Regions from separate parts of the Pantoea cypripedii genome, predicted to be linked through region 3. Evidence: predicted binding sites of a transcription regulator. Region 3 holds the regulator's gene; each other region holds the start of a gene.
What was found. Region 3 encodes CRP, which controls carbon source genes, mostly activating them, when cyclic AMP is high. Its sites were predicted from a motif close to ATGTGANNNNNNTCACAT; they were not measured.

Region 1: the regulator CRP is predicted to act here: its motif matches at 1,378-1,395, upstream of HA50_RS01385 (YjcB family protein).
Region 2: the regulator CRP is predicted to act here: its motif matches at 1,869-1,886, upstream of rbsD (D-ribose pyranase).

Annotation. Positions count from the first base shown of each region.
Region 1 covers NZ_MLJI01000001.1:310,850-314,132, reverse strand. Annotated here, with positions in the region: gene HA50_RS01400 (glutathione S-transferase family protein) at 1-205, opposite strand, end outside; gene soxR (redox-sensitive transcriptional activator SoxR) at 256-732, opposite strand; gene soxS (superoxide response transcriptional regulator SoxS) at 816-1,244, shown strand; gene HA50_RS01385 (YjcB family protein) at 1,506-1,787, shown strand; gene HA50_RS01380 (ATP-grasp fold amidoligase family protein) at 1,843-2,793, opposite strand; gene HA50_RS01375 (MATE family efflux transporter) at 2,802-3,283, opposite strand, start outside.
Region 2 covers NZ_MLJI01000001.1:4,400,710-4,403,992, reverse strand. Annotated here, with positions in the region: gene HA50_RS20615 (YgiW/YdeI family stress tolerance OB fold protein) at 1-181, shown strand, start outside; gene HA50_RS20610 (DUF3472 domain-containing protein) at 217-1,728, opposite strand; gene rbsD (D-ribose pyranase) at 1,967-2,386, shown strand; gene rbsA (ribose ABC transporter ATP-binding protein RbsA) at 2,394-3,283, shown strand, end outside.
Region 3 covers NZ_MLJI01000001.1:4,073,049-4,076,331, reverse strand. Annotated here, with positions in the region: gene HA50_RS19120 (YccS/YhfK family putative transporter) at 1-911, opposite strand, end outside; gene crp (cAMP-activated global transcriptional regulator CRP) at 970-1,602, opposite strand; gene HA50_RS19110 (OsmC family protein) at 1,904-2,308, shown strand; gene HA50_RS19105 (phosphoribulokinase) at 2,491-3,283, opposite strand, start outside.

The DNA.
Region 1 (3,283 bases), 3.8 Mb from region 3:
GGATGGCCCCGGACTCCGCCACCACCCGATTGCCATCGGTGATCACCGGGGATTTGCCCAGCGGATGGACTTTTTTCAGCGACTCCGGTGCCAGCAAGGTGCCTTCACGTTGGTAACGCTTAATTTGGTAAGGCACTGATAACTCTTCCAGCAGCCACAGCACCCGATGTGAACGGGAATTTTCAAGATGGTGAACGGTGATCATCATGGCTTCCTGACCAATGGATTGACCCGGCAAGTATAGATGATGACGTCTTAGCGTTTCTGCTCGTCCTGTTGTGGATCGAGTAACACCGCCCCTGAACCTTGTTCTGCCAATCGGTCGCCGGGGTTACGCAGCGGACAATCACGCATCGACAGACAACCGCACCCAATACAACCGTCGAGATCGTTACGCAGGCGCGTAAGCGTTTCGATGCGTTTATCCAGTTCCTCGCGCCAGTGCTGGGTCAGCGCGTCCCATTCCTGGGTCGACATACGTTTGTTGGCAGGCACATGCATCAGGCTATCGCTCACCGTGGCGAGAGGAATACCGATACGTTGCGCGATTTTAATGATCGCCACGCGGCGCAGCACATCGCGGCTGTAACGCCGCTGGTTGCCGTTATTGCGCGTGCTGGAGATCAATCCTTTGGTCTCATAAAAATGTAGCGCCGAGACCGCCACGCCGCTGCGCTTTGCCACTTCGCCCGGCGTCAGTACCGGCTTCGGGTAGTTGCGTTCTTTTTTCATTTGGCTCTTTACCTCAAGTTAACTTGAGGAATTATACTCGTTCCCCATTGAAACTTCGAATCTCTACTCAGAAGGATGTGGTTATGATGCAAGAGGAAATCATTCATTCACTGACGCACTGGATCGATCAGAATCTGGATAAAACCCTGTCAATTGATGAAGTAGCGGCCAAATCAGGTTATTCCAAATGGCACCTGCAACGTATGTTCCGTACCGTGACGAAACAAACGTTGGGCGGCTATATCCGCGAACGCCGTTTAACGCTGGCAGCAGAAGCACTGCGCCAGACGCAACGCCCGGTATTTGATATTGCGATGCAGTACGGCTATGACTCGCAACAAACTTTTTCCCGCGTGTTTCGTCGTCAGTTCTCGCAAACACCGACGGCCTATCGCCACACCATGCGTCGTCAGGCGATGATCCAGCGTCCACGCCTGGTGAGCTTTGATTGCAACGAGAACCTGGCCAGCTTTACCCAGCGTACCACCGGCGAGTGCTGCCCGATCCGCTAATCCTGTCTGCGCGCCCCCCTGCGGGCGCAGTTCGTCCCCCCTGCCTATCAATCGCACCTCGCACAACGTCGATAAAATTTTTTCTACCATACCAGGTATAAATTTTGTTCAAAATTTCAAATCGAGTGATATAATGTGACACAAGTCACAAAATAATGCGTAATACGACGGCCTGAAGGGCCTCCCTGACCTTCCTTCTTTGCCGCCAGTGATGTCCGATGAATGTCAGGGATGTTACTGATTCATAGAGGTTCGTTGCAGATGGCTACTTTAACCACCAGTCTTATCGTTATGCGCTGGGAATTGCTGAGCGCAATAATGATGTTTTTCGCCAGCACCCTGAAAATTCGTTTTCGTCAGAACAGCCACCATGTGATGGCGCTGATGTGCGGCGGAATCGGCCTGGGCATGTCCTGCTGGTTTGTCACCGGCCTGCTGGGAATCACCCTGAGCATGGAAAATCTGCATAACTTTATGGAAATCACCAAAAACGCCTTCGTTGAGGTGATGAGCCAGACCCCTGCCGATTGGCCAATGCCCTGATTTCCCCCCAATAAAAAACCCCGCATCGCGGGGTTTTTTATTTTGCTGTGTGATTTCAAATTTTCTTCAATACGGCCGGGATCTTGACATCCCCCACCGCACCGCCCGGCGTCTTCGCACCGAGACGGTCCTGAATCCACATATCACCCATCATCTGATTAAGCCCACGATCCAGTCCGGTGACCATCCCAGCGCCAGGCGTAAAAGTCAGCTCGCCAAAGTAAACCTGCTGTTCGTGGATATACCAATCAACACGAACATAATCGAAATCACTCGCCAGTTTCTTACTCAACGCTAAGGCATGTTGCAGTGCTGCCAGCTGCGACGAGATATCCAGGCCGGTATCACGGATTTTGTGATAGGCCTCGTCCAGATTATTGACATAAAAATTCATTGATATCAGCGGATTGCATCTGTTGTAAATCACCTGCAACACAAATTCGAAGTTACCATCGCGTTTATTAAACATATGGAACTTGTAATCAATCGGCGCGGTTTTCCCATCACCAATATATTTCTCCACCAGAATGCGCGGCTTGATGTAGCGGTAATGAATCTCACGCGCCTCATCCGCATAATCTTTTTTCAGCCAGCGCTGGCAGTTGCTGATGATCTGCTGCTTTTTCAGCGCATCCGGTTCTTCCAGCAGGATTTCCACCATATTGGAACCGTGATTTGGCTTGATCACCGTGTTCTTCCAGCTCGGCAGCGTATGCAGTGAATGCGGATCGCTGGTTTCATACAGCAATGGAATCAAATATTCACCGCCTATCTTTTCAGCGACGTAATCACGCACCGAATATTTATCCGACAGACGACCATAATTCTGATAGTCGCCATAAACAAACTTACGGTACAGGATCTTCTCGTTAAACACTTTCGGCTCACGCAGATTGGGCAGGCGGCGGAATTTACGGAAGTAAAAAATCCGATCCTGATAAGCCCAGGGCATTTTCCTGATGAAATACCGCACACTTTTTCTCAGTTCATCTTTCAACTTAAGCATATCTGACCTCATTTGTAGGTTTTGTAGTTGAGTGAGGAAACCTGAATCTTGTAAATGACGCCGTTTCTGAAGAAGTAATTCATTACGGTGAGGGACAGAAGTTCTGTCAGGAAAACGCTCCAGGCAGCCCCCATGATGCCGTACCCCTGGATCAGCCACCACGACATCGGAAGACCGATGGCGACCAGGCAGAGAATTTTCCTGAGCAGATAATTAAATCCACCCTCTTTAACGATATAGCGATATGCGACAGTCCCCATCGCCGAAAAACTGGAGGCTATCGATAGCAACGTAATGAGACTTCCCGACTGCGTGTAATCGTGACCATATAAAGCAATGATTATTTTTTCACCATATAAGGCGATGACAAATAACAGAATCAGTGAAACACCCAACACATACCCATTCAGACGCGCCGTAAGCTTAATTGCCGCTTCGCCACGTTCTCTGAATATTTCCGAAAAGCTGGAAGTGATGATGGCCAGTGGAA
Region 2 (3,283 bases), 330 kb from region 3:
AATAGGCAAGGAGGATTACTTGTTCCGCGATGAGACCGGCAGCATGAAGGTCGAAATTGATCACAAGCATTGGAATGGGCAAACCATTTCACCGAAGGATCGGGTTGAGCTGACAGGTGAGCTGGATAAAGATTTCAATGCGATTGAGCTGGATGTGAAACAAGTGAAAAAACTGCCGTAAACGCATTCAGGGGCTGCCATGGCAGCCCCTTTTCGTTATTGCACCAGCCAGACGGAGTGCTGCCCCGGTGTGTTGCCCTGCGTCCAGTAGGCCGCTTTATAGGTTTTCCCCTGATAAATGACACTATCGCCGCCGGAATAGGCCATCGATGCTTTCCATTCTGTTATCTGAGATGGATTGGCCAGTTTCCAGGCATCGTTATAACCGGGTCTGAATAGCGTCCAGTATTTCGCGACGTATTTGATCCCTTCATAGGTCACTTTGTCCCCTGCCACATAAGGCGTACCCGCTTGCCATTCCGGAAACTCGGTGCCCGGCTGATCCGGTGTGGTCGGATTTTCCGGTGCAGTGACTGTTATGGTCACGCGTTTAGTGTCTTGTTTGCCATTTTTGCTCACGGTTAATTCATAGATGGCGGTACCGCTGGAATTCGCTGGGAAGAGGGCGCGAACCTTAGCCTGTCCTAATGCGCTTACCCAGCCACCCTTTTCTTCTTCCTGTAGCCAGAAGCTGCCCTTGCCTCCTGTGACTTTCCAACTGTATGAATCGGCATTTTTACTGCCGGAAGCATCCAGCTCGCGGACAATCGATCCATCAGATGAGCTGATGACGCTAAAATCGGCAGGCACCACCGCGACAGGCGCGTTATCGGTGTTGCCACCGGAATTATTATCTCCGTCAAATGTTCCTCCGGCGCTCATAATGACTTCGGTCGGATACGTACCGGTCATGTCATAGGTTGCGCAGGTATTGGGGTTCGAATCGGAGATATAGCTCTGCCATGGGGTGGCGGTATCGGAATACACACCCGAGACGTCATTGTACTTAACAACAAAATTGGTACGTTGCGCGCAGGTGAGTTCTCCGTTCAAAAACCACTCAGCCCAGCCCAACAGGCTTGGTTGCAGATCTGACCAACGAGCAGGTACGGATACGATACCGATGATGGTCTCTTGACCGGTAGTCTGATCGGTGACAGAACCTTGCCAGGTTGTCAGACTTTGCGCGGCATCCTGTCCGGTACGTTTCACGTTGAAGGTATATTTATGGCCAACTTCCCAGTCATAAGGAATATGGCAACTCATACCGGTATCGGGGTCGGTCGAATCTGCGCCGCGCTTACAGGCTTCAACGTTACTTTGGGTGCCTTTGCCGAAAATGCTGAACAGCGCGGTTTTGCCATACTCACCATTTGGCTGGAGACCAAAATAAAAAGCGCCTTCACTCATATACCAGCCCTGATAAGCCCAGTACCAGGGTGGCGCTTCATTTGTCATTTCCTGCACTTCCATGCTTGCCGTCAACGCGCTGAGCATTTTGCTGCTCTGCATGTTGGGATGGGTGCTGAAATGTACGTTCGGTGTGCGGGCTTTATCTCCCTGATCGTTATGCGCTTTTGCCACAGGCACATTGACAGTTAAGAGCGAGAGCGCAATCAAACTTCCGAGTGTTTTCACCTTGAAATTCATCATTGTCCTTAGATAAATCCATCTGTATTTACAGCCAGCGGATGGTTGTTCAGTGTTGGTTTTTGCGTGAAGTGACATATCCGGACACATCAGAAAACATATTGACATGAGGTTAAATAAGGAATTTCTCCTGAAAACCAGGTGAGTTCTTTAGTCGGAGGTAAAAGAACTCAGGTTTTTTCCGCCTAACTCAAATTTTCCCCGGTACAAGCGAAACGTTTCGATGGCGATCACATTTCCGTGATGTCGCCATTGAGTTGCGGTGGACATTTTATACACTCCGGTCAGCGAAACGTTTCGCTGTGGAGTGGAAGAAATGAAGAAAGGTCGCTTGTTAAACGCTGAAATCTCTCATGTGATTGCCCGTCTGGGACACACGGATACGCTGACGATTGCTGATGCGGGGTTACCCATTCCGCTGGGGCCGCAACGTATCGATCTGGCGCTGACGCCAGGTACGCCCGGGTTTTTACAGGTTGTTGAGGTGGTAACTGAAGAGATGCAGGTCGAAAGCGCTCTGATGGCGGAAGAGATTAAGCAACACAATCCGCAGCTCCACAGTGCTCTGCTCGCCGTGCTCGAAGCCTTGCAACAGCACCAGGGAAATACCATTGCCGTTAGTTACATCAGTCATGAACAGTTCAAACAACAGACTCAGCGTAGTCAGGCGGTCATTCGCAGCGGAGAGTGTTCTCCGTATGCGAATGTCATCCTGAGCGCGGGCGTTACCTTCTGAGGTCGTTATGCAACCGTTATTGCAACTCAAAGGGATTGAAAAGTCATTTCCCGGTGTGAAAGCGCTGAAGGGCGCATCGCTGTCGGTCATGCCGGGGCGTGTCATGGCGCTGGTGGGGGAAAACGGTGCCGGTAAATCCACCATGATGAAGGTGTTGACGGGTATCTACAGCATGGATGCGGGATCGCTACAGTGGCTGGGCCAGGAAACCACTTTCTCCGGGCCGAAAGCGTCACAGGAAGCTGGCATCGGCATTATTCACCAGGAACTGAATTTGATCCCGCAACTGACGGTCGCGGAGAACATCTTCCTTGGGCGTGAATTTGTTAACCGTTTTGGCCGCATCGAGTGGAAAAAGATGTATGCCGAAGCGGATACGCTGCTGCAACGCCTCAACCTGCGTTTCAACAGCCATAAGCTGGTGGGTGATTTGTCGATTGGTGACCAGCAGATGGTGGAAATCGCCAAGGTACTCAGTTTTCAGTCGCGGGTGATCATTATGGATGAACCGACTGATGCGCTGACCGATACCGAAACGCTGTCGCTCTTCCGCGTCATTAATGAACTGAAGGCGCAGGGCTGCGGCATTGTCTACATCTCCCACCGTATGAAAGAGATTTTCGAGATTTGCGATGACGTCACGGTGTTCCGTGATGGTCAGTTTATTGCCGAACGTACGGTCAGCGAACTCAGCGAAGATAGCCTGATTGAGATGATGGTGGGTCGTAAGCTGGAAGATCAATATCCACATCTCGGCCAGGCACCCGGCGCGGTACGTTTGCAGGTGGAAAACCTGAGTGGCCCAGGGGTGCATGAAGTCAGCTTTACCCTGCGCAAAGGGGAAATCCTTGGCGTTTCCGGTCTGATGGGTGCAGGCCGTACCGAATTGATGAAGCT
Region 3 (3,283 bases):
ATCTTTTCCAGCGCCCCGAGCTGCTTCTCCATATGAAAGCGCTCAGGTAACTGGTGATACAGGATGGCATCAGCCAGCAGCCGCAGCCGCGCCGAGATGGTTTTCGCGTTCCAGCGGATCACCGCTTCAGCGTGGCTCTGCTCCACCAGCTTTTGCACTTCTTCGGGCTGGTGCAGGCTGACCGAGATATGTTCCTGGAGATCAAGTGCCACCTGGAAGGCGCGCGTCAGGCGTTTATGGCTGTTGTTGCGGCTGGCAGACAGCATATGCATTTGCTGATAACAGGTGGTGATCAGGTCGACCGCTTTTTGCTGGCGAGCCAGCAGCGGAGGCAGCGCCTTTTCCGGATCGGTCAACTGCGTCAGCAGGGTATATTTGGCATCGCAATAATCCGCCAGCTCGCGATACAGCAGGCTGAGGGTTTCACGCATCGGCTGTTCTTTCCACAGCCAGAACCAGAACCAGTTAAACAGCCCGTACCACAGCGTGCCGCCGATATACAGCAGCGGCGGTACCCATATCGGCATGCGTCCTGCGAGGCTTAGCGTGAAGATGGCGGCGATAAGGGTGCCGGGCAGCAAGCGGCCATGCAACGGACTGATTTCGCCAGTGACGCCCACCAGCAGCGGCAGAGCCAGCATAATCAGCGGTAAAGGAACATGGTAATCCGTCAGCCACTGAATCAGAAAGCTGCCGGTGGCAAACAGGGATCCGCCGACAATCAGGCGTTTAAAGAAACGTTTATGTGGTGTATCCAGCCCCGCAATATTGCAGCAGGCGGGAACCAGCGAGAACAGCAAACCTTTTTGCAGGTCGCCAAACAGCCAGCCGAGAGCCACGGGCAGGCAAAGCACCAGCGTTTGCCGCAGGGCGTAATTAACTTCGGGATGATAGATGATTCGGCGCCACATCAGCTCATCGCAGACAAAAACGGCGCGATGTGACCATCACGCCGTGGGTGAGAAGGAATTAGCGGGTGCCGTAAACGACGATGGTTTTACCATGTGCGGAGATCAGGTTTTGATCTTCCAGCATTTTCAGAATACGGCCAACTGTCTCGCGTGAGCAGCCGACGATCTGACCAATTTCCTGACGGGTGATTTTGATCTGCATCCCGTCCGGGTGGGTCATGGCATCAGGCTGTTTGGCCAGATTGAGCAGCGTCTGCGCAATGCGACCGGTCACATCAAGGAAGGCAAGGTTGCCGACTTTTTCTGATGTCACCTGCAGGCGACGTGCCATCTGCGCCGAAAGACGCATTAAAATATCCGGGTTTACCTGAATCAGCTGACGGAATTTTTTGTAGGAAATTTCAGCCACTTCGCAGGCAGTTTTTGCTCGTACCCAGGCACTGCGTTCCTGACCTTCTTCGAACAGGCCAAGCTCGCCGATGAAATCCCCCTGATTGAGGTAGGAGAGGATCATCTCTTTGCCTTCTTCATCTTTAATCAGTACCGCAACGGCACCTTTCACGATGTAGTAGAGCGTTTCCGCTTTTTCACCCTGGTGAATCAGGGTGCTTTTGGATGGATATTTGTGAATATGGCAATGGGACAGGAACCATTCGAGTGTAGGGTCTGTTTGCGGTTTGCCGAGAACCATTCGCTATTATCCTCTGTTGTAATCGTGCCCAAAACACAGGGGGCAATTTTCCCTGTCAGGCGGTGAAATCGTAGAGCGCTTCCAGTAAAGGAAATTATTCGGGTGGACTCTTAAGCCAGGCTTCTGATTCTTCCCGCCTTCGTCTATTACGACGAAAATATTTTCAGCTCTGTTTGTAGCACAGCTTTTGCTAGCTGTCTTCTGTTGTCTCGCTTCAGCAAAAGGGCGATTAGTCTGGATTGCTGTTTCTCAGGTGAAAGCGTACTCTGGCGGCAAATCAGCCGATTCAGGAGAAAGAATAATGCAGGCACGAGTCAAATGGGTGGAAGGGCTTACCTTTCTCGGAGAATCCTCATCGGGTCATCAGGTATTAATGGATGGGAACTCGGGTGATAAAGCGCCGAGTCCGATGGAGATGGTGCTGATGGCGGCGGGTGGTTGCAGCGCAATTGACGTGGTGTCTATCCTGCAAAAAGGGCGCAATGAAGTGACCGATTGCGAGGTGAAACTCACCTCTGAGCGTCGTGAAGAAGCGCCACGGATTTTTACACACATCAATCTGCATTTTATTGTCAGCGGCAAGGATTTGGGCGATAAAGCGGTGGCGCGTGCAGTGGATCTTTCGGCAGAAAAATATTGTTCGGTGGCGATCATGCTCGGCGAAGCCGTCGACATCACCCACAGCTATGAGGTAGTTGAGGCATAGCACGAACGTAGCGGCGCGATTAATCGCGCGGGTTTTTTCGTGCAGCATGTACGGGATCATGCGATTAATCGCGCGGGTTTTTTCGTGCAGCATGTACGGGATCATGCGATTTATCGCGCGGTTTTTTTCGCGCAGCATGCACGGGATCGCGCGATAAATCGCGCCGCTACGGAAATGACAGGTTATTCAATCCGTTTACCTTCAATCAGTCGCTGCACCAGCGGTGTCATAATCAACTCCATCGCCAGCCCCATTTTGCCGCCCGGCACCACCAGGGTGTTCATATGCGAGATAAAGGAATTCTGAATCATTGCCAGCAGGTAGGGAAAGGCAATGCCTTCCAGCCCGCGAAAATGGATCACCACGAAGCTTTCATCCAGTGACGGAATTTCACGCGCGGCAAACGGATTCGAGGTATCGACGGTGGGCACGCGCTGGAAGTTGATATGGGTGCGCGAGAACTGTGGCGTGATGAAGTTGATGTAATCCTCCATCGAACGCACCACCGAATCCATCACCGCTTCGCGTGAATGGCCGCGTTCGCTGGTGTCGCGAATCAACTTCTGAATCCACTCAAGGTTGACGATCGGCACCACGCCGACCAGCAAATCTACGTGTTCGGCCACATTGTGCTGCTGCGTGACTACGCCGCCGTGCAGTCCCTCATAAAACAGCACATCGGTGTTTTCCGGCAACGGCTGCCACGGCGTAAAGGTGCCAGGCACCTGGTTCCACGGCACGGCTTCATCGTAGGTGTGCAGATATTTGCGCGACTGCCCGAGGCCGGATTGGCCGTATTGTTTGAAGGTTTGCTCCAGCAGGCCAAAATCGTTGGCCTCCGGTCCGAAGTAGCTGATGTGACGGCCCAGATCGCGCGCTTTGCGGATCGCCATGTCCATCTCCGGACGCGTATAGCGATGGAAACTGTCGCCTTCCACTTCTGCGGCATGCAGATCCAGCTGCTGGAAAATTTTC